Regions from separate parts of the Enterococcus sp. ZQ21 genome, predicted to be linked through region 1. Evidence: predicted binding sites of a transcription regulator. Region 1 holds the regulator's gene; each other region holds the start of a gene.
What was found. Region 1 encodes NrdR, which represses ribonucleotide reductase genes. Its sites were predicted from a motif close to ACACNATATATNGTGT; they were not measured.
Positions count from the first base shown of each region.

Region 2: the regulator NrdR is predicted to act here: its motif matches at 5,302-5,317, upstream of nrdH (glutaredoxin-like protein NrdH).
Region 3: the regulator NrdR is predicted to act here: its motif matches at 5,823-5,838, upstream of nrdD (anaerobic ribonucleoside-triphosphate reductase).

Region 1 is NZ_CP125658.1:1,225,538-1,236,769, reverse strand. Features, by position in the region: gene QK255_RS05960 (Nif3-like dinuclear metal center hexameric protein) at 1-974, opposite strand, end outside; gene QK255_RS05955 (tRNA (adenine(22)-N(1))-methyltransferase) at 971-1,672, opposite strand; gene QK255_RS05950 (hypothetical protein) at 1,815-2,255, opposite strand; gene dnaI (primosomal protein DnaI) at 2,384-3,310, opposite strand; gene QK255_RS05940 (replication initiation and membrane attachment family protein) at 3,310-4,683, opposite strand; gene nrdR (transcriptional regulator NrdR) at 4,706-5,209, opposite strand; gene QK255_RS05930 (hypothetical protein) at 5,523-5,855, opposite strand; gene coaE (dephospho-CoA kinase) at 5,907-6,536, opposite strand; gene mutM (DNA-formamidopyrimidine glycosylase) at 6,500-7,336, opposite strand; gene polA (DNA polymerase I) at 7,381-10,026, opposite strand; gene QK255_RS05910 (Bax inhibitor-1/YccA family protein) at 10,152-10,835, opposite strand; gene QK255_RS05905 (MaoC/PaaZ C-terminal domain-containing protein) at 10,828-11,232, opposite strand, start outside.
Region 2 is NZ_CP125658.1:2,217,426-2,228,657, forward strand. Features, by position in the region: gene QK255_RS10745 (ABC transporter permease/substrate binding protein) at 1-145, opposite strand, end outside; gene QK255_RS10750 (quaternary amine ABC transporter ATP-binding protein) at 138-1,331, opposite strand; gene QK255_RS10755 (GntR family transcriptional regulator) at 1,519-2,163, opposite strand; gene QK255_RS10760 (hypothetical protein) at 2,257-2,391, opposite strand; gene feoB (ferrous iron transport protein B) at 2,393-4,525, opposite strand; gene QK255_RS10770 (FeoA family protein) at 4,522-4,995, opposite strand; gene nrdH (glutaredoxin-like protein NrdH) at 5,397-5,621, shown strand; gene nrdE (class 1b ribonucleoside-diphosphate reductase subunit alpha) at 5,780-7,939, shown strand; gene nrdF (class 1b ribonucleoside-diphosphate reductase subunit beta) at 7,989-8,954, shown strand; gene QK255_RS13435 (polysaccharide lyase beta-sandwich domain-containing protein) at 9,002-9,394, opposite strand; partial or broken gene QK255_RS10795 (polysaccharide lyase 8 family protein) at 9,413-11,232, opposite strand, start outside.
Region 3 is NZ_CP125658.1:1,972,651-1,983,882, forward strand. Features, by position in the region: gene dltB (D-alanyl-lipoteichoic acid biosynthesis protein DltB) at 1-754, opposite strand, end outside; gene dltA (D-alanine--poly(phosphoribitol) ligase subunit DltA) at 751-2,265, opposite strand; gene QK255_RS09595 (teichoic acid D-Ala incorporation-associated protein DltX) at 2,276-2,425, opposite strand; gene QK255_RS09600 (ABC transporter permease) at 2,831-4,873, opposite strand; gene QK255_RS09605 (ABC transporter ATP-binding protein) at 4,863-5,630, opposite strand; gene nrdD (anaerobic ribonucleoside-triphosphate reductase) at 5,950-8,139, shown strand; gene nrdG (anaerobic ribonucleoside-triphosphate reductase activating protein) at 8,454-9,056, shown strand; gene dinB (DNA polymerase IV) at 9,110-10,231, opposite strand; gene rsmI (16S rRNA (cytidine(1402)-2'-O)-methyltransferase) at 10,340-11,212, opposite strand.

The DNA of each region.
Region 1 (11,232 bases):
CCGGCGCTTTGCATATCATGAGCCGTATGATAATAGATGTCTCCGGTGATATAGACGTCTGCTCTTTGAGCGATTGCTTGCGGATAAAATTTTTCGCCGCTTCCACCGCAAATCGCAATACGCTTGATGGATGATTTTGTTTTTTGAGGCTGAACGATTCTCAGTCCTTCTAATTGGAAAACTTTTTTTACTTGTTCCACAAATGTTTCTAAGGGGATTTCTTGCGGTAATTCACCTATTCGACCTAGCCCAAACTTTTCGACTGGTTCATCAATTGCGAAAAGATCGTACGCAGGTTCTTCATAAGGATGAACCGATTGCATGGCATCAATCCCTTGTTTTTCGATTGTTTCGGGCAAAATAACCTCGACTTTTGCTTCTTGGACTTGTTCTGCCTTCCCTACTTTCCCAATCGCTGGTTGTGCACCAACATTCGGAGTAAATCGACCGTGTCCAATCGAGGTAAAACTTGTACCGGTATAATCGCCTTGCGTACCAGCACCAGCTGCAGCTAATGCTTCCCGCATTTTCTGTGCATGATCCACAGGTACATAAACCGCCAGTTTTTTATAATGGATTTCATGAGTCTTCACTAAATAACTCTCCACTTCAATACCAAGCAGTTCGCAAAACCAGTCATTCAGTCCGTCCCAAATAATATCCATATTCGTGTGTGCCGCATAAACGGCAATATCATGTTTCAACAGATCTGCATACATTTTTTCTTGCGGCTGATCAGTAGTCAGCCGTTTTACAGGGCGAAAGATTGGGGGATGTTTAGCAATCAGCAGATCGATTTTTTTCTCGATTGCTTCTTCGACCACTTCTGGGCGAACATCTAATGTCATCATTACCCGTTGAATCGGTTTATCTAATGTTCCAATATGCAGTCCGACTGGGTCTCCTTCTTCAGCTAGCCATTGAGGACAATAGCTCTCAAACTTTTGGATGAAGGTACGTCCGCTTATTGTCATATCTCTAAAACCTCCTCAATCATTTGGATTTCCTGTTCGATTTGTTTTTGACGTGTCTCTTGATTAGCTGCTTGTTTGAGCTGTTCACGGATAGCTTTTCTTTGTTGAAGCTCTCTTGTCCATTTTGATTTGAAGATCTCACTTTTCTCTTCGAGCAGAAATGGTCCGAACATCAGCTCCATTTCGTTGTAAGTAACTGGTTTTTGTTCTTTTTCGGCTACAATAATTTCATATATTTTTTTGTTTTCTTCAAGTATTTTTTCTGATTGGATTTTGTATTGATTTTCTTGCAGCCATGATCGTAACGTACGCTCTCCGATATTTGGCTGAAGGATCAAACGTTCTTGTCCACTTAGGCGTTGATGCAACTTGCCAGCTTCTAGGATCTCTCGGATCAGCGAACCTCCCATACCCGCGATCGTGACAGCCGTTATAGCATCTTGCGGTTGGATCGCATCTAGACCATTTGCAAGACGTACAGTGATACGGTCTTCCAATCCATCTTTTTGGACTTGCTTACGTGCTGATTCATAAGGACCTTGAACGACTTCACCTGCAACTGCATATTTGATTTTTCCTTTTAGCATCAATGCAACAGGTAAGTATGCGTGATCTGATCCAATGTCTGCTAAACGAGCAGATTCAGGAACAAATTCACCAACTGCCGCTAAGCGCTGAGATAAATCTAAATGGTTCATAGCTTCACTCCTTCTAGGTAATTATAGCATTTTCCATATAAAATAAGGAGACTAGGAATAAAAAAATTCCCAGATCTCCTTAAAAATTATACCTTTTTGTTCTATAAAACAACATTTTCTTATTTTTGAAAAATGTTGTTAATTATTTGTTCAATGAAATATCAATGATCGAATCTCCAGGCACTTGTGGTGGGATAGACATCGTCATGATCGGCATCTCAACTAATGTAAATTGGACTTTGTCACCGATTTTCAGTTCATCTATGTCCACGCTTATTTTTTCAGCAGTAGCATTCAAAATCACTCCGTCATTGCTGAATGATGTCCCCATATTCGCTGGATCTTCTTTGGCCATGACATCGACGAGTTTCAGTTGAATCGTTTCTTCTTCCGCTTCTACTTGAGTGATGCTTTCAATCGTTCCTACAAATATGCTTTGTCCCTCCGTTTTCGTACTGCTTGTTTTTATTGTTTGACCCGCATCAATCGAATCAAGAGAACCTGTGTTGCTGTCTGCACTACCGCATCCTGCTAAAATAAAAAATAGACCAACTACATATATACTAGAAAAAATAGCCCTCATAAAAAATCCTCCGTTTAAGTTTTTGCATTACTTGTTGCGGTGATTGTCTCCGGTCATTTCTGTCCATGTAAAGATTCGCTGACCTGCTTTTACTCCTTGGTCAAATATCAGTTGGACTTATCAACTGTTCAACCATTGCGGCGGTTGCGACCAGTCATTTCGATTTCTTTTGTCAAATAACGTATGCGTTCCATTATGCGTTTTGCTTTCAGCGGCTCTTCATCTCCACGTTGAGTGACGGACAAATGCTGTTCCAATTCATCCATTGTGAAATTTGATGAGAAGAAGGTCGGTAGCTGTTCCTGCATCCGATATTGAAGGATGACGCCAAATACTTCATCCCGTATCCAACTGCTCATCGCGTCTGCACCAATATCGTCAATCATTAAAATGGGGGAACGCTTCACTGCATCTAGCTTTTCTGCCACTTGATCTTTTCCGATTGCCTGTTTCATCTCAACGGCAAACGTCGGAAAGTGGACTAATGTCGTGGTGAATCCAGCAATCGCTAGTTCTCTCGCTGTTGCTCCTAATAAGTATGTTTTTCCAATACCAAAACTCCCCACCAAATAAAGACCTTTATGATACCCTTTTGGATCTGCAGTATATTTCTCTACGAAATCTAGGGCTTCCAAGCTTGCATATCCTCGTCCATCTGTACGCTCAAAGTTTTCAAAAGATGCTGATTGAATATCTTTTGGCATATCCATTGCTTTTACTCGGCTTCTAATTTCTTCTTGTCTTTGCCGAGCTAACAATGCTTCTGTTGGTACATAAGTGACATCCACATAATGAAAATTCAACGTCAACTTCGGCTCGTATCCTGGAGCGATCATCGTTGGATCGTTTTTTTGATATTTACGCTTTTCTTGCACGAACTCATACAATTTGGCGTAGCTTTTTTCAATATCCGCTTGTGTCAGTTCTTCTTGGTGTGCACTTAGAAAAGCTTGAACATCCGTATCATTTAGGACGTCAGCAATCATTTCAGCATATTTTTCTTGATAATTACGTTTGCTGATGATCCTCTTCAATTCTTTGCCTACGTCTTCCATTAGATGTCACCCTCCTTTTTCGCCAGGTATTCTTTAAAACGGCGGTCAATCTCTGCTTTTTTCTCACTACTGATCTGTTTTTCATCTTTTGGCTGGTTGACCCAATCAGGAAGCTTTTCCCGCCGAACATTTCGCTTGCCGTTTGGATAATTTGTTTGCTTTTTTTGTTTTGATTGTTTTGCTTGATTGCTTATTTGCCGAATATGCTGAATCGCTTCTTCTGCTGTGGCGATTTTCTTTTGTGCCCATTCATTTGCCACTGTATTCACATAACTAGCATTTAAGCTAGCATTATTTTTGATCACCAATACATAATTCAGCAAAACATTGATCACACTGCTGGAAAGACCTGATTGAGAAACAAGGTCTTGCAGTAACCAAGTTTCTTGTTTAGAAACATATCCGCCTTTTTCTGACTTGATTGCTTCCAGATATTTCATCGGCGGAATGCTCTGTGCTTCTTTTATCAACTGAAGCGCTGCATTTGTCAAATGTTCGTTCGTCGGAGATTCATTGCTGTTTTCAGCAACAGCTACTGTTTCCTTTATTTGCTTCACTGGTCGTCTTTGCATTGCCAAAACAGCTTTTTGCAGCTCCTTCATGGATACTTTTTGTTCACTAAAATCATAAGATTGACTGATGAGTTCACCAAGAGTTAGTTCATCGAATCCATAAAGCTGATGATACATGTCGACTTGTTTGATGATTGAATCATCAAGAACAGTCATATGTTTTTTTGCCAGCCAATCATTCAAAAATTGCCAATCGAATGTCGAATCTGTTTCAAGTAATGCTACTGGCTCAGATTCTTCAAAAGATTTATTCAGTGATTCGATGTTTTCTTGATTAGCAGCGTATACTGCTTCATTGAAGCGATAAACATCTAAAAATTTTTTTGTGATTTTTTGATATCCCTCTGTTGTATGCCTTTTAGGTTCAAACAACTGGGTAAGCTTCTGGAATCGTCGTTCACCAACTTTTTCCAAAAGAAGAAATGCCAGAACAGAATCTTTGAAAAATGCTTTAGGAATGAGTGGCTCTAACAACTCATAAATAAAACGAGGCCCCAGATCGCTATCTTCTTTAAAATAAACATCCAGTAAGCCGATTCCTTCCAGCTTTTTTCTTGCATCATAAAATTGAGGGATCCCGCAGCCTAGACTACTGAGTAAATCTGCATGTATCCCTTCAGGACCTTCACCAGATTCTTGCGAGATCTCTGATAACAGAGTGAAATAGATACTCAAGGCTTCTCCGCCGATCAGTGGCTGATAAAGATACAGCAACGCGTTCTTGCTGTCTTCCCTCAGCGGAGCTTCTTTTCTTCCTTGGTAAATATTTTTTGGTTGAAGCTCTTTCCAAGCATTTTCCAAGGAAATGCCTCCTTTTTGTTTCTTAATTGTTTTCTTTATTATTCTCTTTATTATTCTCTTTATTATTTTCTTTTGCTTTATCCACGATATCTTGCAGCTCTTTTAAGAAAACAGACATATCTTTGAACTGGCGATAAACACTGGCAAAACGGATATACGCGATTTCATCTAAATCGACTAAATCCTCCATCACATATTCACCAATCAGATTCGTTGATACTTCGTTTTCCCCAAGACTGCGTACGCGGTTTTCGACATGGTTGACGATTTGTTCCATTTGCTCCATAGCTACAGGTCTTTTTTCTGCTGAGCGGATGAGTCCTCTTAAAATTTTATCGCGATTGAATTCTTCGCGTTCCCCGTTTTTCTTGATGACTAATAACGGAGCAGCTTCAATTCGTTCAAAAGTAGTGAATCGGAACGAACAATTCTCACATTCGCGACGGCGACGGATCGCACGTCCATCATCTGCTTGACGGCTGTCGATTACTCGTGAATTATTATGTTGACATCTGGGACATCTCATTTTGTCTCACCTCTTGCATCGCATTTTTATATAAAGGATGTGTCTTTCTTTACAACTAGTTGTATTATAACACGAAACAAATCACAAACGCGACTGTCCTACCCAAAAAAACACGGATATAAGAACAATTTTTTCTATTTTCATGCGTAATTATGTCCCCTGTCCTAATTCAATTTTAATTTTCCAGTACTGATGACCTTGATTGCTGAGAAATGACTCGCCCAAAAGCTGATTTAGTCGGCTAGCACAAAAAACTTGAAGCAGATGAACATCTTATCATCTGCTTCAAGTCACATCTCTATTTCTTATTGTTTTATAACTTCTCTTCGATTCCTGTATAGTGTTTCATTCGTTGTTCCTCGATTTTTTGTTCATCAGGAATGTGTTCACTTTCTGGGAGCGGTGTCTTACTACGATCAGGTACCGGATTTTTTCGTTCTTGAGTCAAATCTTGCTGTTTCGCTTCTTTTTCTGCCTGCTGGTCTTCTATTTCATCGATTCTTGCTTGGTACTGCTTTTCTTTCTCTTCTGCTGTTTCTGATTGCGTACGACCTTCATCGATTAGATTTTCTTTATTGAGTATTTCGCCGATTTTTTCTTTTGCGTTACCTACGACTTTATCCTTTTGGTTTTTAAATGATCCCATCGCTATCCCTCGCTTTCTATATACTCAGGATAGCAAACTTGACACAGATACTCAAAGAAAGCGATTAGCTGAAAGCCAATTTTCGATTTGTTCCACAAGTTCCTCTTTTGTTCCGTTGTTGTCAAACAAAATATCCGCACGCTGCTTTTTTTCTTCGATTGGAAGTTGACTGCTAATTCTCTGCTGTGCTTGTTCTAGTGTTAGTTGATTACGTTTCATCAAGCGTCTGAGTTGAATATCTGGCGTGGTATAAACGACAGCTACTGCATCCATATAGTGGTCATAATGACCTTCATAGAGCAATGGGATATCTACAATTACTAAAGGATGATGGGAACTTAGATAGGCGATTTGATCTTTTATCGCTTTTCGGATAAACGGATCTAATAGCTGATCAAGTTTTTGTCGTTTCTCCTTTGATGGAAAAACAATCATCCCAAGTTTCCCTCGATCTAGCTGACCATCAGACTGCAATATCTCTTGGCCAAACACGGACACAACCTTCCTCAGAGCAAGCGTTCCAGGCTCAACAGTTTCTCTAGCAATCACGTCACCATCGATCAAAGGAAATCCATGAGACTGAAAGACTTTGGCTGCCGTACTTTTGCCAGTAGCTATTCCGCCCGTCAAACCTAAAACAAAGCCTACTTTTCGATTTTCAGCCTTTGACAATTCGGACAATAGTGAGTCCCCCTTTGTGCCACTTTTATTTTCACGATCGGTGTCCCACAACGTATACATGGTTTGCCAGTTTGCTGATAGACATGCAGTGCGACTTGGAATCCGCCTGATTCTCCTAATGCATTCAAATAGCTGCGAATCGTGGTACCTCCGGCTTCTATTGCACGATTCAAAACATCAATGATCGATAGACGTAATTGTTCTATCTCTTTTGGACGTAATGTATTCGCCGGTTGTTCTGGATGAATCTTCGCTTCCCATAATGCTTCGTCTACATAAATATTACCTAGTCCCGTTACTAGACGTTGATCTAGCAGTAAAGGCTTGATTGCTTTGTGCGATTTTTTCAGTCCAGCTGCAAAATCTGCTAATAAAAAGCTGTCAGGCAATGGCTCAGGTCCTAATTTCATGATTCCTCGGTAAGTTGCACTTGCTCCTTTTTCGACAATTGTCATACGACCAAATTTTCGTACATCGTTGTAGCGAAGTTGGCTCCCGTCCTCAAAAAAGAAAAGTACATGCGTATGTTTATCGATTGGTGTATTTTCTTTCGTAAATTGATATTTTCCTTCCATTCGCAAGTGTGAGATCAGTTCATAATGATCGAGATGAAAAATCAAAAACTTCCCTCTACGTCCAATGGATTGGATGGTTTCGCCAACAAGAGAAGCCTCAAAGATGGGCGTCTCTGGTTGCTCAATGATCTTGGGCCACAAGACCTGCACTTTCTGAATCGTTTTTCCTACTACTAACCGTTCCAATCCTTTACGAACGGTTTCTACTTCTGGTAATTCTGGCATTTTTTCTTTTCACCTTCATTATATTGCTCTGTCTTAAACAATGTTTATTTTGCTTCGTACCACGTTTTTCCCCAACTGCTGTCAGTGATCAGTGGTACATGGAGAGAAACAGCTTGTTCCATAACTTCCTTCACCAATTTATCTAATGATTCAAGTTCTTTTTCAGGTACCTCGAAGACAAGTTCATCATGAACTTGTAACAGCATCGTAGCTTGAAGACCTGTTTCTTTTAATCGTTTATCCAATTCAATCATCGCGATTTTCAAAATATCAGCAGCACTTCCTTGAATTGGTGTATTGATAGCTGTTCGTTCCGCAAAAGAACGGATATTGTAATTTCTTGAATTGATGTCTGGCAAATATCGTCGGCGGTGATACAGCGTTTCGACGTAGCCTTGATCTTTTGCTTCGCGTACGATTCTTTCCATATATTCTTTGACACCTGGGTATTTTTCAAAGTACGTATCGATGTATTGCTGTGCTGCTTTTCGGCTGATGCCTAAATTTTGTGAAAGTCCGTAATCAGAGATGCCATACACGATACCAAAATTCACTGCTTTTGCCTGCCGACGCATATTTGGTGTGACATCCTCTGCCTTTTCGATTCCAAATACGCGCATCGCTGTGCTGGCATGGATATCTTGACCTTCTAGGAAGGCAGCTTTCAAATGTTCATCATTTGAGATATGCGCAAGTACGCGTAACTCGATTTGTGAATAGTCAGAAGAATAAATCAACCAGTCTTTTTCTCTCGGAACAAATGCCTGACGTATCTTTCTCCCTTCATCTAATCGAATCGGGATGTTCTGCAAATTAGGATCAACAGAGCTTAATCGTCCTGTTTGGGTCAATGTCTGGACATAACGGGTATGCACTTTTCCATCTGATTGGATCACTTTCAGCAGTCCCTCGACATAGGTAGATTGAATTTTTGCGATTTGACGATAGGTTAGGATATCCTCTACGATTGGTGCTTGTTCACGAAGCTGTTCCAGTACATCTACGGCTGTGGAGTACCCAGTTTTTGTTTTTTTGATAACGGGTAATCCCATTTTTTCAAATAAGATCACTCCTAATTGCTTTGGTGAATTCAAATTGAATTCTTCGCCGGCTTCTTCGTAGATTTTTTGTTCGATCTCTCTTAAGCGAGCAGAAAACTCGCCCTTCATTTCTTGTAAGCGAGTCGCATCTACTTTGATCCCGCTTATTTCCATCTCTGCCAAAATGATAGACAATGGCAGTTCCATTTTCCGGAAAAGATCTTCTTGGTTTTTATCTGCCAGTTCTTGGCTCAATTTTGGTGTTAACGCATTGATTGCAGCTACTTTTCGCGCTAAATGAGCAAAAAAGAGTTCCTCTTCTTCTGGTAAACCTTTTTTCGCCCCTTTGCCGTATACAGTTTCATCTGATTGGATATCGTTGTATCCGTAATGTGCAGCTATTCCTTCGATATCTGTGCTTTTTTCATTCGTATCGAGAAGGTATGCACCTAGCAAGACATCAAAATCGATTCCTTTCGTTTTTCCAGTATAGCGATTTAAAGCAACATAAGTTCGTTTCGCATCATATACTTTTTTCAATCGGTTCGGATCAGTGATCCAAGAATGGAACGCTTGGTTTTCGAATACAGACAGATCATTTGTGACATAGATTTTCTTTTCTGTCCCCCACGCTACTCCGACGATTTCCTCTGTATGGTAATTGTCGCCCATCATTTCCACGTACAGTGCCATATCCGTAGTAAACATTTCCTCTTTAAATTCATGCACGACTTCAAATAAAATATCATCCATTTTTACTTCTTCTTCAACGATATTCAGTTTAGAAAGGAACTGATTGAAATCCATTTCTTTATAAAATGGAACGAGTTTATCGAGATTTTTCCCTTCATACTTCAATGAGTCGATAGAGACCTCCACAGGGGCTGAAGTATTGATGGTCGCCAATTTCTTCGATAAGAACGCTTGCTCTTTGTCATTTATCAGATTTTCTTTCATTTTGCTTTGCTTCATTTCATCAATATGCTCATAGATTCCTTCGACTGAGCCATATTGTTTCAATAGCTTGATAGCTGTTTTTTCACCGATTTTAGTCACACCTGGGATATTGTCAGAGGCATCTCCGGCTAGTCCCTTCATGTCAATAATCTGTTTTGGTATCAATCCATCATATTTTTCCGCCACATGTTCTGGTGTATAACTTTCGATATCGCTGACACCTTTTACAGTGATATCCACTTTTACTTCTTTACTAGCTAATTGAGTCAAATCCCGATCACCGGAAAGTACGACGACATCAAATTGATTTTTATCTACTTTTTCTGCCAAAGTACCGATAATATCATCCGCTTCATAATTGGGCAATTCGTAATACTGTACACCTAATCCCGTCAACAAATCACGGATATATGGCATTTGTTCTTTGAATTCGCCTGGTGTTTTAGATCTTCCTCCTTTGTACTCCGCATACATTTCTGTCCGAAAGGTCGTTTTTCCTGCATCGAACGCAACCAGAACATGCGTCGGTTGCTCTTTTTGCATAACATTTTCAAACATCGTATTGAATGCATAGATTGCATTTGTATGAAGACCGTTTCTGTTTTTGAAACGTTCAAGGGAATTGTGCAGCGCAAAGAATGCGCGAAAAGCCACACTGTTCCCATCAACGAGTAATAATTTATTTTTTGTCATCTTCTTAACTCCTTACTGTAAAGTTCTTATTCATTCTAACAAAGAATCATGCGGAATGCGAAAAGAAAAAGCGGGACCATACCAAATATTTTGGTATAGCCCCAACTGATCAATTTTTTCCTTTTTTAGTTGTTCCGTCCAAAGATTCTTAAAAACGCCAAGAACAAATTGATAAAGTCTAAATACAGCTTCAATGCCATAAATACAGCAATGCCACTATGTGCTGTTCCATTTGTCTGGACATAGATATTACGAATGCTTTGGTTATCATAAGCTGTGATCCCTGCAAAGATGACGACTAAAAGCAGTGAGATGAACAGCTCAACTGCGCTACTTCTCAAAATGAAGATGTTCAAGACTAGTGCAATGATCACTCCGATCAAAGCAGCCTGTCCTGCTCTTCCGACCCCGCTAAGATCTCGTTTTGTTGTCACTCCGACAACAGACATCCCCATGAACATCAAGGTAGCTGTCAAGAAAGCTTGTGTTACTGTTCCAATATCGTAGAATGCAAGAGTAACTGCTAATGTTACGCCATTCAAAAGAGAGTAGGCAATGAATCCACCGATCGCTAAGCTCGGATTCTTTTGTGCTTTTACGCCTAGAACCATTACCAAAATCAGTTCAACGATCCACAGACCCATAAAGCCTAATGGAAAGTTATTGATAAAAGTTGCTAGTTGTAAAGGAAATACCCAAAGAGCCAAGTAAGAAGTGACTGCACTAAGGGCAAGCCCCATACCTAAAAAACCATAAACTTTTGCATAAAAACGATTGATGCCTGACATTGATGTACTTGGATTATTCATTTAATTCACCTTCACTTTCGATTGCTATTTCCAATTCAGGAACTTGTGGCGGTTGGACCATAACAACAGCATCCAACACACGATCTTCGTTCGTGTTTTCCGCTTCTACAGAAATCGTCACCACGTCCTTCATCTTATCTACTTTTATGACCTCAAACTGAAAAGTCAGTGTTTCATAATGGAAAACCGGTTCAATAAAATTGACAGAAAAATTGACAACATGTGATCCTGGTCCAGGAAGATGCTTTGAAATTGCACTTGTGATGATTCCCATCAGCATCACTGATGGAACGATTGGCTGATGATATTCTGTTTTTTGTGCAAAGTCATGTTGGATATACAAAGGATTTGCATCATTCGTCAATCCCAAATACAGCAAAAGCTGGTTATCTTCAAT
Region 2 (11,232 bases), 990 kb from region 1:
ACAGTAAATTTGTAATCCCCGACATCACTGCCTGTCCGATCGTTTGTAAAAATGAAAATAGGCCAGAAAAAGTTGTCGTAAACCATTCTGTGATATTTTCTACCCAGTTTGCCACTGGTAATTGATAGTTTAATAGATTATTCATGTTCACTCACCTCGCTTGTTTCTGCTAATGCTTCAATCACACTACCTCGGATGACGACACCTTTTAATTTTCCATCCTCTACAACTGCAAGCGGAGTCGGTGAATCATAAATAATATTGAAAATATCACTTACAACCATGTCTTTTCCGATCACCGTCACATTTTCATCTAAGAAGTCGATCAATGGACGTTTTTGCTTCCTAGCTTCTAACGCCTGATCTGCAGTAATGATTCCTTTCAGGTTTCTCTTTCGGTCAACAGCCATCAGCATGCTGACTTCTTCATTACGCATCCTTGTCAATGCGACATTTGGTCCATCAGATTCGATATTCGTCGTCAATGCAGGTACCATGATGTTTTGAGCAGTAAGCACTTTGGAACGATCGACTTCTTCCACAAATTCACGTACGTAATCATTTGCTGGATTGGTCAATATTTCTTCACCTGTTCCGATCTGCATGATTTCGCCGTCTTTCATTAATGCGATTCTGTCCCCGATCCGTAAAGCTTCATTCAAATCATGGGTAATGAAAATAATCGTTTTTTGAACATTGGCTTGCAGGTCCAGTAATTCGTCTTGCATTTCTCGTCGGATCAGCGGATCAAGAGCCGAGAACGCTTCGTCCATCAGCAAGATCTCAGGATCATTCGCTAAAGCTCTGGCTAAGCCGACCCGTTGCTGCATCCCACCAGATAACTGACTAGGATATTGGTCTTTAAATGAAAGCAGACTAGAATTTTCTAATGCTTTTTCTGCTTTTTCTTGTCGTTCTTCTTTAGGTACACCACGGACTTCTAACCCGTATTCTGTATTTTCCAAGATCGTTCGGTGTGGAAACAGACCGAAGTTTTGGAAAACCATATTGATTTTATGACGACGGACTTCTCGCAATTCTTCTTTGCTTAACTTCGATACATCTTCTCCATCAATATAGATACTGCCTGAAGTTGGCTCGATCAGACGATTCAATAGACGGATCAATGTGGATTTCCCGCTCCCGGAAAGCCCCATGATCACGAAGATTTCTCCTTCTTTTACGTCAAAATTCACGTCATACACACCAACCGTCGCACCGGTTTTCTTTAAAATCTCCGTTTTCGGCTGGTGATCATTCATCATATCTAAAGCGGCTTGTGTCTTTTTACCAAATATCTTTGTTAAATGTTTTACTTCTACTTTTACCAAACAAATTCTCCTTTTTTATGTAAATTCATTTTTCTTTCTGAAAAAAAGTGACCACACTATGTTAACATCATGTAGTCACTTTGTCAAAAATGAAAGAAATTTGCTTGTCCAAACAGAAAAAAACTTGGTTAAATCTTTATAAATAAAAGGTTTAGCCAAGTTAATATTTTTATAATATTTCACACAATCATTCTGCAAGCTGATGTTCCGGGTAAAAAAAGTTTGTCATACGCTGTAGCGTATACTCATTTCCAATAAAATGAACGATATCCCCTGCCGTAAATTTAGCATAAGGTCCAGGTGAAACAAGTAGTTCTTCGTTATGAGAAATTGCGATAACTGTAGCACCAGTCGCCTGCCAGATATTCAACTCGCTAATCGAACGGTCCAGATGCATTGCTTTTTCTGATAAAGACAATTCAAACGGAAGTAAAGGGTTCATCTTATGTATTCGCTTCGTTTGATTGACCAGCTGATCCAATAATTGAGAAAAATGATTCAGCTCATCTTGTTGCTTCTCCACACTCGCCATGATTTCTGCTTTTGTATCTTGGATAGATTGTACATCTTGATACTGCAATAGGAAATCTTTTGCTTTTTCTTTCGAAGCAACAAATGCCCCACTCCCATGCCGTACTTCCATGATCCCAAGATCTACCAGCACATTGATAGCCTTTCGGGTAGTCTCAGGAGAAGCATTGTACGTACTGGCAAGCGTTGAGCGAGCATGGATCTTCTCACCCACTTTATATCGGTTTTCAACGATACGTTCGGCTAAATCAACAGCAATCTGCTGATAGCGCGGGCGGACGATTTTTTTCTTTCCAGACATTTTCTTTCCTCTTTCTTTTTTTACTTTCCCTCATCTTACTATGCTCTAGCAAAATAAGCAAAAAAGGGGAGAACAGACTCTTACAACGACTGATCATCGCTTGATCTGTTCCTTTTTTACTGGGCAAGCTGTTTGACAGTCATCACAATTCTTTCCGGATTTTAAACGAGTATAGACAATCGCCCCTGCACTTCCAAAGATTAATACACTTAATAAGAATGTCGCCATCCTATTCCTCTCCTTCTAATGACAATATAGCATAAAACTGGTTCTTGGATTTTGGCTGACGGAACAAAACATAAACGAGTCCTATCATCAATAAAATAGCAAGATACGTCCCTAACGCTACCTGTCCACCTTCCAATAAGTGTCCCAACTGATAGATCACAAAACTAACTAAATAAGCTAAACCGCATTGATAGCCTATGGCGATCCAAGTCCATTTCTTGGCATTCATTTCCCGATGGATAGCCCCAATTGCCGCAAAACAAGGCGCACAAAGTAAATTGAAGGCTAACAATGAATAAGCTGCTGCGGGAGTATATGTGTGTTGTAGCACTTGCCAGATTTCTCTGCCATTTTCGGATACTTCCGCATGTCCAAACAAAATACCGAATGTGCCAATAATATTTTCTTTAGCAACTAATCCTGTAATCGCTGCGACAGTTCCTTGCCAATTCCCCCAACCAAGCGGCTGAAAAACAACAGCTAGGATTCGTCCGAAAAAGGCTAGGATACTTTGGTCTTCAGGAACAGGTTGAGCATAAAAATTATAAGAAGAGCTAAACCAGATCACGATACTAGAAACAAAGATAATCGTTCCTGCTTTTTTTACAAAAGACTTGCTGCGGTCATAGGTTTGTCTTAGGATCGTCGACCATTGAGGAAAATGATATGCGGGCAATTCCATGATAAACGGAGCTGTTTCTCCAGCAAACAAACGCGTTTTTTTCAAGCTGATTCCAGAGAAAATAATTGCAGTCATACCAAGAAAATAGGCAGAAGGAGCTACCAAAGATTGGTGAGGAAAAAAGGCCCCTGCCACTAAGGCAATAATCGGCAATTTTGCAGAACAAGGCATGAATGTCGTGACCATGATCGTCAACCGACGATCTTGCTCGTTTTCAATCGTGCGAGTAGCCATGACGCCTGGTACGCCACATCCTGTGGCAATCAGCATAGGAATAAAGGATTTTCCTGAAAGCCCGAATTTCCGGAAAAGTCGATCCATGACAAAAGCGATCCTCGCCATATATCCGCAGTCTTCTAGAAAGCTCAAGCATAAAAACAATACGATCAATTGCGGTAAAAATCCTAATACTGCTCCCACGCCTGCGATGATGCCGTTCAAGATCAGCTCCTGCATCCATCCGGCTACTTGCCATTCAGCTAGCAGTCTGCCAACATGTTCTGGTAGCCACGTTCCAAACAATGTATCATTGATCCAATCTGTCCCCATTGTTCCTACTGTTTGAATAGCCAAGTAATAAATCAGCCACATCACAAATGCAAAGATTGGCAAGGCTAACCAACGATTCGTTGCAATCTGATCGATTTTGTCACTCATCGATAATTGGAAAGAATCATTTGACACGACAGATAGTGCACATAATTGGGTAATAAATTCATAACGTTCATTGACTAGAATCGTTTCACTATCGTCATCCAATAGTTTCTCTGTCAACTGGATCAGTTGTTCGATTTCTTTTTGCTGAGAAATTGTTATCTCATCATCCTCATTCACCTTCTGATCTCTTTCAAAATATTTCATTGCATACCAGCGTTTCTTGCTGCTTTTTTCTCCTAGTACATCTTCAATTTCATGTAAAGCTGCTTCTAAACGCGGATCGTATGTACAGGGAACAGGAATAGAAGGCCGTTTTTTTGCAGACTCCTGAATCTTTTCGATTAATTTTTCGATTCCTTGCTTTTTCAATACGCTGATTGGTAAAACTGGTACACCAAGACCATAGGAAAGCTTTTCTAGGTTGATTTTTTTTCCTTCTTTTTTGATGACATCCATCATATTCAGACCAATGATCATAGGAATGTCTAAGTCCAATAACTGCGTAGTTAAATATAGATTCCGCTCTAAATTGGTAGCATCAATGATGTTGATGATCAGTTCAGGCTGTTCATGAACCAAATAATCTCTTGCAATCACTTCTTCGGGTGTATAAGGAGACAAAGAATAGATACCGGGTAGGTCTTGAATGTGAATGTTCGGATTTTTTTTCAACGATCCTTCTTTTTTTTCTACTGTTACACCCGGCCAATTCCCTACATATTGATTCGAACCAGTCAAGAGATTGAACAAGCTCGTTTTCCCGCTGTTTGGATTTCCGACTAACGCGATATTCATTCGTTTTCCTCCCTTTGTACCAAGATTAGTTCAGCCTCTGACTTTCGTAACGTCAATTCATATCCTCGCACTGTCAGTTCGATTGGATCTCCTAGAGGGGCTAGTTTTCGGATGACTATTTTTACATTTCGCGTCAATCCCATATCCATCAACCGCCGCTTCACTGCGCCTTGTCCGTGGATGGCTACGACGATCCCCGTCTCTCCTGCTTTTAATTGATCAAGAGAAGTCCAGCTTTCAGAGGAAGCAGTCTTTTTATTGACAAAGATCTGACTTAGTATTTCCCGACTTACTGCCACTCGATGACTTTTTATCAGTAAAATGGCATTGTTGCCTGATAAATTGACGACGACGATTTTACTTCCGACAACGACCCCAATATTTTGCAAATGGCGTTTTGTTTTTTCTTCTGTTTCAATTCGTTCGACTTGATAAACGAAGTTTTGCTTTGCCTGCGCTAAGGTCTGCATATTGATTCCTCTCTTGTGAAATAAATCATGTGTTGAAACCATTCATTCTATGTTCTAGTTTTCTTACGTATTACGCAAATAAATGAGAATCATTCTCACATAGAATACTCTCGGTAATTGAGAATGTCAATTACACTTGTGATATTATGAGCGAATCTTTAGTATTGATAGATAAAAATGAGAAAAAAATATTTTTTCATAGTTTTCCACAATTTTTTCTCTATTAGATTTGCTATTTTCCCACACGATACTTGTTTTCAGCTCTTTTTTCAAAAACACAAAACTTAGTATTCCACAGTTTCCACAACACAATATGTAGTGTTTGTTGTTTGACTTTTTTACTAAGAGTTTTATACTATCTATTATAGATAATAAGAATGTGTTTAGAGGAGGCACTCATCATGAACGTAAAAATCTTTTCTAAAAATAATTGTATGCAATGCAAGATGGTCAAGCGTTTTTTAACAGAAAATCAAATCGCTTTTGAAGAAGTCAATATCGATGAACAACCGGAAGCAGTAGACTGGTTGAAAGCACAAGGATTCCAAAGTGTTCCTGTCATTACTTCCGATGCAGAAACAGTTATCGGATTCCGTCCTGATCAGTTGCGTAAACTTGCCAGCTAACATGACTAAAAGAATCAAAACAAGATACATGGATTTGAAGGGCTTGAGACAGCACCAGTTTTTGTCGCAAACTTCCAAATCCTTTTTTAAAGCTTAAAAACAATGCAATGATTTGCAATCAAGCATCATCAAATACGAAATGAAGGTTGGGCGTACGTATGAGTCTTAAAAATTTACAAGATGTCAGTTATTTCAAGCTGAATAATGAAATCAATCGACCAGTCAATGGTCAAATCCCTTTGAATAAGGATAAAGAAGCTTTGGCTGCCTTTTTTGAAGAAAATGTCAAACCAAATACGATGACTTTTCCATCTATTATGGAAAAAATCAATTACTTGATCGATCAAGAATATATAGAAGCAGAATTCATCCAATTATATTCACCATCATTTATTGAAAAGCTATATCAATTTTTGGACGAACAACATTTTTCTTTCAAATCTTTTATGGCTGCTTACAAATTTTATTCTCAATATGCGTTGAAAACCAACGACGGTTCCGCTTATCTGGAAACTTATGAAGATCGAGTAGCCTTCAATGCGCTTTACTTTGCGAACGGAGATGAAGAATTAGCACTTGCTCTTGCAGATGAAATGATCCATCAACGTTATCAGCCAGCTACACCTTCTTTCTTGAATGCTGGACGTAAACGTCGGGGCGAATTGGTGTCTTGTTTCTTGACTCAAGTCACTGACGATATGAACTCTATCGGGCGCTCAATCAACTCTGCTTTGCAATTGTCCCGTATTGGCGGCGGCGTGGGGATTACTTTATCAAATCTTCGTGAAGCCGGCGCTCCTATCAAAGGATACGAGGGTGCTGCGAGTGGTGTCGTTCCAGTCATGAAATTATTCGAAGATAGTTTCAGCTATTCTAATCAATTAGGTCAGCGTCAAGGAGCTGGTGTGGTTTATTTGAATGTGTTCCATCCAGACATTATTGCTTTCCTTTCAGCAAAAAAAGAAAATGCAGATGAAAAGATTCGCGTAAAAACTCTTTCTCTTGGTGTGATTGTACCTGATAAATTTTATGAATTGACACGTAAAAACGAAGACATGTATTTATTTAGTCCGTATAGTGTCGAAAAAGAATATGGTGTCCCATTCTCTTATGTAGATATTACAGCTGAGTATGATCATCTAGTTGCAAATCCAAACATTCGCAAACAAAAAATCAAAGCGCGTGATCTTGAAAATGAAATCTCAAAATTACAACAAGAATCTGGCTATCCTTACGTAATCAATATTGATACAGCGAACCGCGAGAATCCAATCGACGGCAAGATTATCATGAGTAATTTATGCTCAGAGATTTTACAAGTTCAAACGCCTTCTGTGATCAACGGTAAACAGGAGTATGAAGTATTAGGAACAGATATCTCATGTAACTTAGGTTCGACAAATATCGTGAATTTGATGCAAAGCCCTAACTTTGGTCAATCTGTGCGTACGATGACTCGTGCATTGACATTTATTACAGATGCATCTGATATCGATGTCGTACCGCCGATCCAAAACGGAAATAAGCTGAATCATACGATTGGATTAGGTGCCATGGGCTTACACACTTATCTTGCAAAAGAACAAATGGAATATGGCTCAGAGGATTCATTAGACTTTACAAATATTTATTTCATGCTGTTGAATTATTGGACACTTGTTGAAAGCAATAATATCGCTCGTGAAAGAAAACAAGTTTTCCATAATTTTGAAAAATCAGCTTATGCTGATGGCACTTATTTCGAAAAATACGTAACTGGAGAATTCCAGCCAAAATCAGAAAAAGTCAAAGCATTGTTTGAAGGGATTTTTATTCCAACTGCTGAAGATTGGAATGCCTTGAAACAAGCAGTAATGAAAGATGGGCTATATCACCAAAATCGCTTGGCAGTAGCACCCAATGGCTCAATTTCATATATCAATGATACGAGTGCAAGCATTCATCCTATCACTCGCATGATTGAAGAACGCCAAGAGAAGAAAATCGGTAAAATTTATTACCCAGCGCCTTATTTATCCAATGAGACGATTCCATATTACACTTCTGCTTATGATATGGACATGCGTAAAGTGATCGATGTTTATGCAACAGCACAACAACACGTCGATCAAGGCATGAGTTTGACTTTATTCATGCGTTCTGAAATCCCAGAAGGTATTTATGAATGGAAGACAACAACGAAGCAAACGACACGTGATTTGAATATTTTAAGACATTACGCTTTCCATAAAGGAATCAAATCCATTTATTATGTACGTACCTTTACTGATGATGCAGAAGAAATCGGAAGCAATCAATGTGAAAGCTGCGTGATCTAATATCATAGATAGATTCGCTTATTCATATTTTAATTAAAGGAGCATTCTCATGTCAGAAACATATTATGAAGCAATAAACTGGAATGAAATTGAAGATATCATTGATAAATCCACTTGGGAGAAGCTGACGGAGCAATTTTGGCTAGATACACGTATCCCACTTTCAAATGACCTAGATGATTGGCGCACATTGTCTCAATTGGAAAAAGATACAGTAGGACATGTATTCGGCGGTTTGACACTGCTGGATACTGTCCAATCTGAAAGCGGCATGGATCAGTTGCGTAAAGATGTCCGCACTCCCCATGAAGAAGCCGTTTTGAACAATATCCAATTCATGGAATCCGTTCATGCCAAAAGTTATTCTTCTATTTTTAGTACACTGAACACGAAAAAAGAAATCGAAGAAATTTTTGACTGGACGAATACGAATCCTTATCTGCAAAAAAAAGCTGAGCGTATCAATGAAATCTACAAACACGGTACACCGCTAGAAAAGAAAATTGCCAGCGTCTTTTTAGAAACATTCTTGTTCTATTCAGGTTTTTATACTCCTCTTTATTATTTAGGAAACAACAAATTGGCAAACGTAGCAGAGATCATCAAACTGATCATCCGAGATGAATCGGTACATGGAACCTACATCGGTTACAAGTTCCAATTAGGTTTCAACGAATTGCCTGAAGCAGAACAAGAAACGTTGAAAGACTGGATGTACAACCTGCTTTATGAACTTTATGAAAACGAAGAACGTTATACAGAAGAATTATACGATCCAATCGGTTGGACAGAAGAAGTCAAAACATTCCTACGCTATAATGCCAACAAAGCATTGATGAACCTAGGGATGGATCCACTCTTCCCAGATACTGCCAATGATGTCAACCCAATCGTAATGAACGGGATTTCAACAGGCACAAGCAACCATGACTTCTTCTCACAAGTCGGAAACGGCTATTTGTTAGGTCATGTAGAAGCGATGAAAGATGACGATTATTTGATTGGATTGGAATAAGGAAAAAAAAATTACGCACAAGAATATTCTATTCTTGTGCGCTTTTTTTATTCCACAACAATTTGTTTTTGTGTATCCGATGTTTGCGAAAAATCAATAGTAAAGCGACCCATCTGCTCATCATAGGTAATTCCTTCACTCATGCTTCGAACAGCTTCAAAATCATTTGGTAATTCAATCGTTATTTTCGTCTTTGTATGAGCAAGATCAGCAAACGTATAACTTTTTTCTTGTTCGTTTATTTTCTTTAATACAGAAAGTGGTTTATCTGTTTTTAATCCATCTAATTCTCCACCAGTATTATCCCAAAAATTGATACCCAAATAACCGGATTCTTTTACTTTTACCGCTTGAATTTTTGGAGTATTTTGAAGAATAGTAACTGGTTCTTTTTCTGCATATTCTTTTAATCCTTTTTCGTTCACTCCTGGTAATATCACATATGCATAAGCTTCATTGATTGGATGTTTTCCATGATTGATCAAAAACTTCCGATAACTTCCATGATAAACTTCATCACTGGGAAATGATTCGTTGATTTCCCTATAAGTACCTTGCCGTTCTTCACTTATCACTTTTACTGTTTCTTTCTCAGGAAAATAATAACCGATCGATGTTTCTGGTTGACTTGATTGTAACAATAACCATTCTTTTTCACTTTGTTCGGTTGGCTGGGTAACTTCTCCTGTTTCTGTTACAACTTTATAAGTAAACTGATCGTTTAATAAACGATTATCTATAACCGTTTCAATAGACGCATTTGTGTTACCGGTAATTCCCGAACCAAGCGCAATCAATTGATCGTCAAGCACAAACCACGATTTTTTCCCTTTGACATCCATTGGCAAAACTGCTCCATTATTCTTTGTTCCAGTTTTATTTAGAGCCATACCTACCACTGCCTGACCTTCATTTGATACACCGCCAACGGCTTTTTCATTTGATCGCACAGTCGTAAAAGAAGAGATTTCATCTTTTAAAGGGACTGTATCGACCGTTGTTCCTGGCAATCGATAAGGATCGACAGTCGGCCAATAGCTTTTACCGAATTGTACATCATCCTCATTATATAAGTAGACCATCCCATCCGATGTATGCCAGCCACGTTTGTTTTCTTTATTTCCTGCTTCAAAGAAGAGATACGGTTCGAATACATACTGATTCCTACCATATACTTACTGGTACGCTGAACAAAACGATCCATTTTATGATACATTTTTGTCCCTATGAATGGTAAATCCTTCCCTAAAATCGTCTGGTCTTCTAATAAGGATAGTGTCATGACCAGGTCATTATAATCTCTTACATTCGTTATATAATACGAAGGGTTCAATTGCATCCAATATTTGACTGCTTCTTTTAGTTCCTTTTGCTTATCTTCTGGTGCAAATTTTGAAACAATCAATAAATTATACATCGTTGAAGACCCGTATCCTACCTTCGTCTTTGAAGGCGCACGTGAAATAGCGCGTCCATTCACCATGGGAAGCATTTCACCTTGGTAAATCAAAGGAATAAAGGCCTTCTCTACATTTTCTACGAAAGCGTGAATGGCATCAGAAGCTGCTGTATAAGAAGTCCCATCCACAATCGTAAAAATCTGTCCGACTCCTTTGATTAGTACATTCCCGTAAGAACCTGTATAAGGAATATCATTATGCTGGATAAAGGAACCATCTGCGTAAAACCCATCTCCACTTGTCACGAGTTGAAAAACATCTTTGATCCCATTCACTGCTTGATGGATTTTTGTGGCATCTTTTTGTAAAATACCTACTCCTAAAACAGTCAATGATAAGTCTGTTCGATTAGCACCGGTCGTTGAAAAGTTAGGGATAAATGCAAGGTCTACAAATGAATCTTGTGGTTTAGTATATAATTGCTGGAATGGATCAGGTACATATTGACTCAAAATAGCTGTATATTGTTGGATTTTTTCACTGGATAGCTCTTGGTGCAACAGTAGAAGGATATTCACAAATTTTTGTGGGATACCAATTTGCCAATCCCACCAATTTCCATAATACTTTTTCCCATCATATCCTTTTTTGGTAATCATAAAATCGATTCCCTCTTTAATTGCTGCAGCAACCTCTGGCTGTTGATAAAGTGTTGTCCCTTTTGTTTTATAGGCATAAGTAAGTTTTTGGAGTTTCGTAAATTGTGTCGTCAAATCTGCTGAAGAAGTATTTCCCGATTCAAGTGGCCATAGATAGGTCCGGTCAGGTGATTGATCCAATGTTTGATATAAATTTTCCGCTTCTTTTGATAACGCTTC
Region 3 (11,232 bases), 750 kb from region 1:
ACAAACTGTAACCTGCAAAATCAAAAAATAAATACATGCTATACACGTACATGTAACCCACTAACGCCCATGAAATCCCACCATGCTGTAATGCGATGCGCCCTACTGCAGGGAGCAGTACTTGACCAAAATAATAACCGATAATGAACTTATATAAAAAACCGACAAAAATATTTTGGACGCCTTTTCCCAAGAGATCAACATATTTATCACGAACAGGTGGATGGAGCTGATCCTTTTCAAATCTCCTATAACGATCGATGGGTCCAGAAGATATTGTCGGGAAAAACAGCAGAAACTGGATATAACGAAATGGATTATATACTTTGATCATGCCATCTCTTATTTCCATGATCATTTGCACAGACTTAAAGGTTAAATAAGAGATTCCTAAAAAACCAAGTAGCGATGCTTTTCCATGTTCAAAAAAAGGAGTCACTTTCGTTAAAAACAGTGGAATTATTGCTAAAATAACGGCGGCGTAAAACCATCCTGTTTGATTTTTCCTTTGCCGGTGAACAAAATAGCCCCATACAAGGATTGTCTGCCAAAAAACATACCCAATCAGCGCCGCTCCCTGTTCCCAATAAGTACCTCCAAAGCTGACAAATAAAAAGAAAAGTGTCACCACTGATTGATAAATTGGTAATCTTTTTTTCCATATCAGTAAAGATAGAACGATTGGTATAAGCGCAATGGCTAAAAGAAAAAAATAAAACGGCTCTGCGTAAGGGATCATATGAGGAAACATCATTCAGGATTCACCTCAGCTGTTAATTTTTTTCGATCAATTTTTCCATTTACTGTCTGAGGCAGCAAATCGACATAATGGAACTTCTGAGGAATCATATACTCCATCACAACTTGCAGTAATTGTTCTTTGATCGATTTGGTCAGTTGAAAATCCGGTTGTTTCGTTGTGTTTTCTAATACGATGAAAGCAACAAGCTGCTGCACTTTTGTTCCTTGATATTTTGGTACGACAACGGCTTGTTTGATCCGGGAGTCTTGCAACAGATAATGTTCGATATCCCCTAACTCGATCCGGTAACCATGTAATTTGACTTGCTGATCCATACGGCCTTCATAAAATAAAAGCCCGTCTTCATCCAACCTTCCTGCATCCCCTGTATGGTAACTTGCTAAGTCATTTTGACAAAAGAACGCAGCTGCTGTTTTTTCTGGATTGTTCAGGTAACCTTTTGATACGCTTGGCCCTGCAATAATGATCTCACCTGTTTCTCCTTTTGGAACAAGTTTGTCTTCTTGGACAATAGAAACTTTGGTGTCTTTTTTTACATAGCCGATCGGTAGTCGGTCATATTTATCTAGTACGTGCTGATTAATCTGGATACTTGAAATAGCCACAGTTGCTTCTGTTGGGCCGTAAGTATTATATATCCGTGCATTTGGGAATCGATCAAGTAGTGTTTCTGCAGTTTTTTTTGTCAATTCTTCTCCGCAAAATAAAAACATGTCCAATTCTGGTACATTTTCTCCATTGAAGGTAGGCTCCATCAAGCAAATATCCATAAAAGATGGAGTAGAAACCCAAATATTCAACTTCAAGTTAGGCAATGTCGCGAATAATTGACGAAAATCTTGAATAACTGCTTTATTTAACGGCTTCAGCATTCCACCAGAAACTAATGCAGGATAAATAGAAAATACCGATAAATCAAAAGAAAATGGCGCTTGGGCTAAGAAATGCATACCAGGCTTGATCCCAAAGTCTTCCATCGTCCATTGAACAAAGCTGACTAGATTATCATGACTGATTTGTACGCCTTTTGGTTCTCCAGTAGTACCAGAAGTAAAAATAATATAAAAATTTTCTGTACCTTTTACGCTGTTTCTGGGATAAAATTCTACTGGTATCTTCTCGATTTCTTGAAATTCTTCTTTTGTTACGACAGGAACAGAAGGAATGTCTTCTATCCAATTCCCAATACTGATGACCATAGATGGTTTAGCCACCCGAAAGATCGACAGGATACGTTCTTTGGGTGTGTGTTCTTCAATTGGCAAATAGGCATGACCAGATTTGACAATTCCTAGAAATGCGACAATCATCTCAAATTCTAAATTACCAAAAACGACGATTGGTCCATCCCCTTCTACCTTTTCTTCTAAATAATAAGCAAGTGCGTCTGATGCTTGTTTCAATTCTCCAAAAGTATGCATCTCATCCGCCTGATAAGCAATTCGATCAGGTTCGCTTATTCCCCAATCATCGACTGCTTCAATAATCGTTTTGATTTCCATACTCTTCCTCCTAAAATTCGTTATAGATAAATGTTCCTCCTTGAATATTTTTATAGTGATACAGGTAGATCAGGAACAGCAGTACCGCACTATAAAAAATTGTTCGAATGATGAATTTTCCCCAATAATTCAATTTTGGATTAGACCACCATTTGTTCATTGGATTCCCTCCTCATATAACCTCACACAAAGTGTAACGAATTTTGACAAAAAGAAACATGTGTCTAGCTTACAGAAACCGTTTTTTTACTAACAGTTTTGTCACATAGCTTTTATAAAAATAGCACATCAAAACACTGCTTTTTTCTTTATAATTTCTAGTAATTTTAAAAAATATAAAAAATAAAGAGGTTGTGACAAAAAGCGTGTCACAACCTCTTCTTCCAAATAAACGGTGTGTAAAAGCTTGCATCTGCGGTAATAAGTCCAGCTAAATCAAAAACATGGGAAACTATTTTTGCTTGGCTGTTTCTTATTACTTGATGCAGGACAGCTTTTTCACAATCTCTTCTTTAAACGGTGTTTAAAATTTAGTACTTTTTATTATCTTGTCTTATTCCGCCTGTCATTCCTCGATAATCCGACAATATAACTGACTCGTAATGACATAAAGCAAAAGATAGATAAGGATCAATAAGCCACTGACAAGATAAGCCAACCAATAATCGGCAGTTTTGATATACTGAGTGAAAACATTGATTGCAAATACTGCATGAGTGATTCCTAATATCATGGGTGGAAAAAAGGTAAGTGCGTTTTGCTCGAAAATCATCCTTCTAATTCTTCTTTGTGGTATCCCCAGTTTAGTCAATAGGTGATAATTTTCTTTTTCTTCCTCTGCTTCTGCTAATTGTCGAACGGTCAGAATACTGCCAGTAGCAATAATGACGATCATTCCGACAAACAGTGTGACAAAAATATTGATACCAATCCGCCGGTTGACTGCACGCAATTTTGAATAGCTGGAGGAGAAGTTCAACCGAGAACCTTCTTGACTAAATTGCGCTTCCTTCATTTTGTCATCTGGCAGTTTCTTTGTACTAATTTCTCCTTGCAGACGCCCATTTACGATATCATAAGAATAATAAATAGCATTGAGCCACTTTATCGACATTTCACTGCTCAGTCGTTCATCTATCTTTTCATTATTCTCACCTGACACATCCACATTGACTACTTGATAATCTACACCTTTTGCTTTTTCAAAAACGTTATCATCCACGACTAGTACAGGACTTAGATATACCATCGTTTCGTCACCTAATACACTTGGAAGCATTTGTTGAATCTTCAACTCTTGATTATCTGGCAATCCAATACTAGAACCATATAATGAAATATTCCGGAAAAGAGTTTGCATTTGATCAAGCAAAACAGTATAGTTAGGAGATTTCAAAGAAACGTTTGGCAAATCCGGATTAACTTTTCTGAAGGCTTGATATTCTGTTTCTGTGATCAGATTAGCAGTTTGAAACATAGGTTCTTCGAGATCTGGTCTGTAGATACTACCTATGACTTTATAATGCAAGGTGATTTTTTTAGTTATCTTCTGTCCTTCCTCTGCCAGAATAGGCTTGATTTTTTTTTCTGTCTCGACATCAAACTGATAGTCCATCGGGGAGGATACTTTCTCCTGATACGATAAAATAGTAGAAATACTAGCCGTACCGCCAATCGTCATTAAAGAAATTCCAAGAATGACTGTAATTAGAGAATTCGTCCGCCAGCTTTTGAGCAGGTGCACTTGTGTATTACCTATTATTAAAAAATTGATCCCATAGTAATAGAGCTTCCATTTACTCAATATGATCAAAAAGAGTCGAAATGTATAGCAGAAAAACAAATAAGTACCAATCACACAAATGAAAAAGATCAGAAAAGGCAAAAAGAGAATGAATGTCTCAAGGTAATGATGACTGATCATCCATGAAGTGATTTCTCTAAAATGACTAGCCCCAAAATATCCGCTCGTTAAAAGCAATAACCCAATGACAGCGAGTAATCGATGCCTTGTTCTGAAACGCATCGTTGAACTATCTGCTTGTTCTTTTTCTCCAAAACTTCGAATCATCGGGTAGCGCCAGATTTTCCATATCGAATACACAGATACTGCTAAAAGGATGATGAAAAAAGCAAATAAAGTATCTGCGACTGATGGAATGGAGATAAAAAACGGACTATTAAGATCCATATCCATCATTCGAACCAAAATCATGGAAAAGAGTTTGGAGAAAATAATGCCGAGCAATATCCCAAAAATACAGGCAAATAACCCAATTATCATGATTTCCAATACATATATACCTGAAATTTGTAGTTTGTTCATACCAAAAAGTTGATAGATACCTATTTCTTTTTGTCTTCTATTCAAAAAAAATCGGTTGGCACTGAATACGAAAAAAAGTAAAACGACAGTAATGATCAGTCCGCCAAAACTCAATCCGCCATCTATCGAAGTATCTGGACTTGCTCTTCTAACTAAAGATTGATCATAGGTCATTGCGCTGAAAGAATAATAAATCATCACGGATAAAGTCAAACTGAAAAAATAAACAAGATACCCTCGGGACTGCCGAAAAAAGCTTTTGACGGCTAATTTATACAGCATTCATTTTTCCTCCTCCACCAATCGTCGCCTGCATGTCGATTACTTTTTCAAAGAATTCTCTTCTTGTCCCTCTTCTCACAACTTCTGAAAAAATCACGCCGTCTTTGATAAATAAAATTCTGTCACAGTAGCTCGCTGTATATGGGTCATGGGTGACTAACAAGATTGTCGCTTTTTCTTTTTGATTCATAGTCTGTAAATAATTCAACAATTCTGTGGCCGACTTCGAATCTAGAGATCCAGTTGGTTCATCTGCAAAGATTACTTGTGGCTGAACAACAAGGGCTCTAGCGGCTGCAATTCGTTGTCGCTGACCGACAGAAAGCTCATCTGGATATCGTTTTAGCAGTTCTTCTATATTCAACAATTGAGCTACGTGTCTTACTCTCTTTTCCATCTCTTCCTTAGTCATCCGTTCAACTGCTAGGGGCAATAGGATATTGTCTTTTGCATTTAAAGTATCGATCAAATTGAATTCTTGAAAAATGAATCCTAGTTTTTTTCGGCGAAAGTCACTGAGCTCACTATTTTTCATTTTTGTGATTTCTTTTCCTTGGATCAAGACACTACCCATCGTAGGCAAATTGATCGTGGATAAAATATTCATCAACGTCGTCTTGCCTGCACCGCTTGGACCCATGATCCCAACAAATTCGCCTTCTTCTACTGTGAATGAGATATTATCTAAAGCTTTGACGGGAGAAAGTTTGCTACCGTAGCTTTTACTGAGATGTTTCACTTCGATCATCTTTTCCAATTCTTCTTCTCCTCTTTCATTTCTGTTTATTTGCATAGTAGCATATCTACGAACAATTTGCTCTTATGTTTTTGTCACTTTTTCTTAGCCCAAATAAAAAAATTTTATTCAATTATTTTATTCAGCTAAATTAAATATGCAAAAAATAAATCCATCAACTACAAGTTTTCACTTTTTTTCACAATAAAATATACACTACATATAGTATAGAAATCCAATTATACAGCGGATTGAATACTATATATAGCCGATAATTAGTTGCTCCTTCCTAAATTTTGTTTTATGATAGACAAGAACAATTTAGCAGGAGTTGAAGATAATGAAAGTAAATTATGAAGAGAAAACAGTCGTTACTCAGCAACCAGAGGCACACCAGATGAAAGTTATCAAACGAGATGGCCGCCATGTTGATTTCGATGAACAAAAGATCAACGAAGCACTAATCAAAGCTGAAAAGAAAATTCACGGCTCATTATCCCCACTTACTTACGAAAAAATCCAAATGATTGCAGACTTGGTTGTCCAAGAAATCAAAAGCCGGTTTGCTGAAAATGTCAAGATCTATGAGATTCAAAACATCGTGGAACATATCTTATTAGAAAAAAACGAATATGAATTAGCAGAAGAGTATATCAATTACCGTACAAAACGGGATTTTGCTCGCAGTAAAGCGACAGATATCAACTTTTCGATTGAAAAACTAATCAACAAAGACCAGACTGTCGTGAATGAAAATGCAAATAAAGACAGTAATGTTTTCAATACACAGCGTGATCTAACAGCCGGCATCGTCGGAAAATCGATCGGACTGAAAATGTTGCCGCCACATATAGCAAATGCCCATCAAAAAGGTGATATCCATTACCATGATTTGGATTATCATCCTTACACACCGATGACAAATTGCTGCTTGATTGATTTCAAAGGTATGCTGAACAACGGTTTCAAAATTGGAAATGCGGAAGTGGAATCACCTAAATCTATCCAAACAGCGACAGCACAAATCTCACAGATCATTGCTAATGTTGCGTCAAGTCAATATGGTGGCTGTTCTGCCGACCGAACAGATGAATTGCTGGCTCCTTTTGCAGAATTGAACTATAAAAAACATCTAAAAGACGCGGAAGAATGGATCGATTCGCCAGAACGCCAAAAAGAATATGCAAAAGCAAAAACCAAAAAAGATATCTTCGATGCTATGCAAAGTTTGGAATATGAAATCAATACCTTATTTACTTCAAATGGGCAAACCCCTTTCACTTCATTAGGGTTTGGTTTGGGGGAAAATTGGTTTGAAAGAGAAATCCAAAAAGCGATTTTACAGATCCGAATCAATGGATTAGGGAGTGAAAAGCGAACAGCTATCTTCCCTAAACTGATCTTCACTTTAAAAAAAGGTGTAAACTTAAACCCTGAAGATCCTAATTACGACATCAAACAACTAGCATTGGAATGTGCAACGAAACGAATGTATCCTGATATTCTGAATTACGACAAAATCGTCGAATTAACTGGAAGTTTCAAAGTACCTATGGGCTGTCGTTCATTCTTGCAAGGATGGAAAGACGAAAATGGTCAAGAAGTAAATGTCGGACGAATGAATTTAGGTGTGGTTACATTGAATTTACCAAGAATCGCGATCGAATCAAAAGGAGATCAGAACAAATTCTGGCAGCTATTGTCTGACCGTTTAGAAATCATGAAAGATGCGCTTCTCTATCGTGTAGAACGTTGTAAAGAAGCCATTCCAGCAAATGCGCCAATCTTATACATGTATGGTGCTTTCGGAAAACGTCTTTCACGTACCGATTCTGTCAATGAATTATTCAAAAACCGCCGAGCTACTGTATCATTAGGCTACATTGGATTATATGAAGTTGCTTCAGCTTTCTTCGGTGGCGAATGGGAAACAAACCCAGAGGCAAAAGCTTTCACACTTGACATCGTCAAAGAATTAAAAGCCAATGCGGATGCATGGGGTGATGAATACGGTTATCATTTCAGCGTCTATTCAACACCAAGTGAAAGTCTGACTGATCGTTTCTGTCGTTTAGATACAGAAAAATTTGGTATCATCGAAAATATCACAGATAAAGAATATTATACAAACAGTTTCCACTATGATGTACGTAAAAACCCAACGCCATTTGAAAAATTGGAATTTGAGAAGGATTATCCAAAATATTGTTCAGGTGGATTCATCCACTACTGTGAATACCCTATGCTCCAACAAAACCCGAAAGCCTTAGAAGCTGTATGGGATTTTGCATATGATAAAATCGGGTATCTTGGTACGAATACGCCAATTGACCATTGCTATCAATGTGGTTTTGAAGGTGATTTCAAACCAACAGAACGAGGCTTCGAATGTCCAGAATGTGGAAATCATGACCCAAAAACATGTGATGTAGTCAAACGTACTTGTGGTTATTTAGGAAATCCACAAGCTCGTCCGATGGTACATGGACGCCACAAAGAAATTTCCTCACGTGTGAAACACATGAAATGAGGTTGTGAAAAAGCTGTCCTGCATCAAGTAATAAGAACAGCTAAACAAAAATAGCTCCTCATATTTTTCGTTTAGTTGGGCTTATTACCGCAGATGCAAGCTTTTGAACACCGTTTATTCAGAATAAGAGGCAGTGACAAATCTTTTTTCACCACTCTCTTTCGATGCTTTGTACCTTTGAACGCTCTCTATCAAAATAAGAACAAGCTTTTTTTGAACAATGGATTTAGGTCGGTTTGTTCTTATTTATGTGGTCGAGTAGATTTTATCTTCAATAGCTATATCTTTGAACCTTAAATGAAAGAAGTTTTTTTATGAGAAATCCAAAACCAAAAGAATGGTTAGCAAAAGACTACAGTCAAAACTATATTGCTGACTACAAACCGTTTAATTTTGTCGATGGTGAAGGTGTCCGTAACAGTCTTTACGTTAGTGGCTGCTTATTCGCCTGCGAAGGTTGCTTCAACAAAGCGGCGCAAAATTTTCGATATGGCAAACCATTCACACCTGAATTAGAAGAACAAATCATCGCTGACTTGCGCAACGATTACGTACAAGGACTGACTTTATTGGGCGGCGAGCCTTTTTTGAATACAGATGTTTGTTTGCAAGTCGTACGACGTATCCGAAAAGAGTTCGGTACGACAAAAGATATCTGGTCATGGACAGGCTATACCTTTGATGAATTGTTACAAGATTCAGAAGATAAATTAGAACTCCTTTCGCAAATCGATATCCTTGTTGACGGACGCTTTGAATTGAGCAAACGTGACCTAAAACTACAATTTCGCGGAAGCAGCAACCAGCGAATCATTGATGTCCAAAAATCTTTAGAATCCAACCAAGTTATGATTTGGGAAAAATGTACGGATGCAACAGAAACCTATGAACAAATCAAAAAACAAGACTTGATATAAAAACAGCTTTGAGAGAGAAAACGGATTTCCATTTTCAACTCTCAAAGCTGTTTTTATATTTCTTGATTTCCCCATAACGGAAGGACGATATTTTCATAGGTCATCGGGTCAAGATTCGTCAAGGTGATTCCTAACAATCGGATCCCTTTTTCTACTCCCAAGATTTCCTCCCATATAAGACTTGCTTGATAAAAGAGCGCTTCTTTTTTATAGATGTATTCTGGCAATGTCACTCTTTTGGTCACAGTAGAATAATCCGTGTACCTGACCTTCAAAACCACTGTTTTCCCATGTTTTTGGACTCTTCTCAGTGCTTCTTCTACTTTTTCAGCTAGTTGGCGCAACTGAGCCAGCACGGCTTCCTCCGTTTGCAATGGCTGTCCATACGTATGCTCTTTTCCCACAGATTTTCGCTCTCTTGTAACATTTACTGGAGAATCATGGATTCCTCTCACTTTACGATAAAGAGAATAGCCCATTTTTCCAAAATTTCGAATCAACATCATTTCTGTGCATTCATATAGGTCTTTTCCTGTATAAATCCCTAACTCATGCATTCTAGGTACAGTTTTCTTTCCTACTCCATGAAATTTTTCAATTGGCAAAGCTTTTAAAAATGGCACAGCATCTTGAGGTGCAACTACTGTGATCCCTCTAGGTTTTTGATAGTCTGATGCTAATTTGGCCAAAAACTTATTGTAACTTACTCCCGCAGAACATGTTAGCTGGACTCTTTCCCAAATATCTGCCTGGATCATTCGGGCGATTTTGATGGCTGACTTGCAATTGATTTTATTTTCGGTCACATCAAGATACGCTTCATCGATACTAACTGGTTCCACAATGTCTGTATAATGATAGAATACTTCCCGTACTTGTTTGGAAATCTCGCTGTATTTATGATGGTCGCCAGGCTTAAAGATGGCTTGCGGGCAAAGTTCATACGCTTTTTGTGCACTCATTGCTGAATGAATTCCGAATTTTCTTGCTTCATAATTTGCCGTAGTCACTACTCCACGCCCACCAGTGTCACTGGGATGTCTAGCAATTACTAATGGGTGCCCACGAAACTCAGGATGATCTCGTTCTTCAACAGAAGCGAAAAAAGCATCCATATCGATATGAATGATTTTTCTTGATGTATCATTATGTAAAGGAAATTGCAGCTCCATCATCCTCACCTCTTAGCCATTATACAGGAACGTTCGTTCGCGTTCAAGAGGTTTGAGAAGTTAGTAGCTGTTTTCCACATTGCCGCTTCATTGTATACTACTTATACTATTTCAGTCTAATTCGTGATATTGACGGTAAACTTCTTGTTTTTTCAGTCCATTTTTAAGCGCTACTGCTTTGATAGCAGCATTTGGCTTTTCGCCTGATGCAATCTTTGCTTCTACTTGTTCTTTTAAGGATCCCTGCTCTTCATCCACTTCTGTCCCTGTCGTTTCAAACAAATTTCCTTCTACAAGCAGACAACATTCCCCCTTTACTGGATGTTCTTCGATATATGCAAGTAGTTCTTCTGTACTTCCTCTAAGGTATTCTTCATGGATCTTTGTCAATTCTCGACACAAAACGACTTGGCGATTACCAAAAATGTCTAAGAAATTCGTCAACGTAGCTGTGATCCGATAAGGTGACTCATAGAAAATCAGCGTAGCTGTTTGTTCTTTTAGCTTTTCCAATGTTTCTTTCTGTTCTTTTTTCTTGCGTGGAAGGAAGCCATAAAATAAAAATGGTTGAGGCACTAGCCCTGAAGCAATCAAAGCCGTCATCCCAGCTGTAGGTCCTGGGATAGAGATCACAGAAATCCCTTCTTTTATGCAGGCTAAAACTAGCTCATGTCCAGGATCGCTGATGGAAGGCATTCCTGCGTCACTGACTTGAGCAATCGTTTTTCCTTCTTTTAACAAAGCAATCAATTGAGGGACACGTTCTTTATAATTATGTTCATGTAAACTTTTTTGGGGCGTAGGAATCTCGAAGTGATTCAATAATTTTTGTGTATTACGCGTATCTTCGCTTGCGATAAGGTCTGCTTCTTGTAGCATACGAACACTTCTGTAGCTCATATCTTCTAGATTTCCGATTGGCGTCGGTACAAGATATAAATTCCCGTATACTGGATTTCCTTTGAAACTTTTTTGATTATACATCTGTCACAATCTCCTTAATA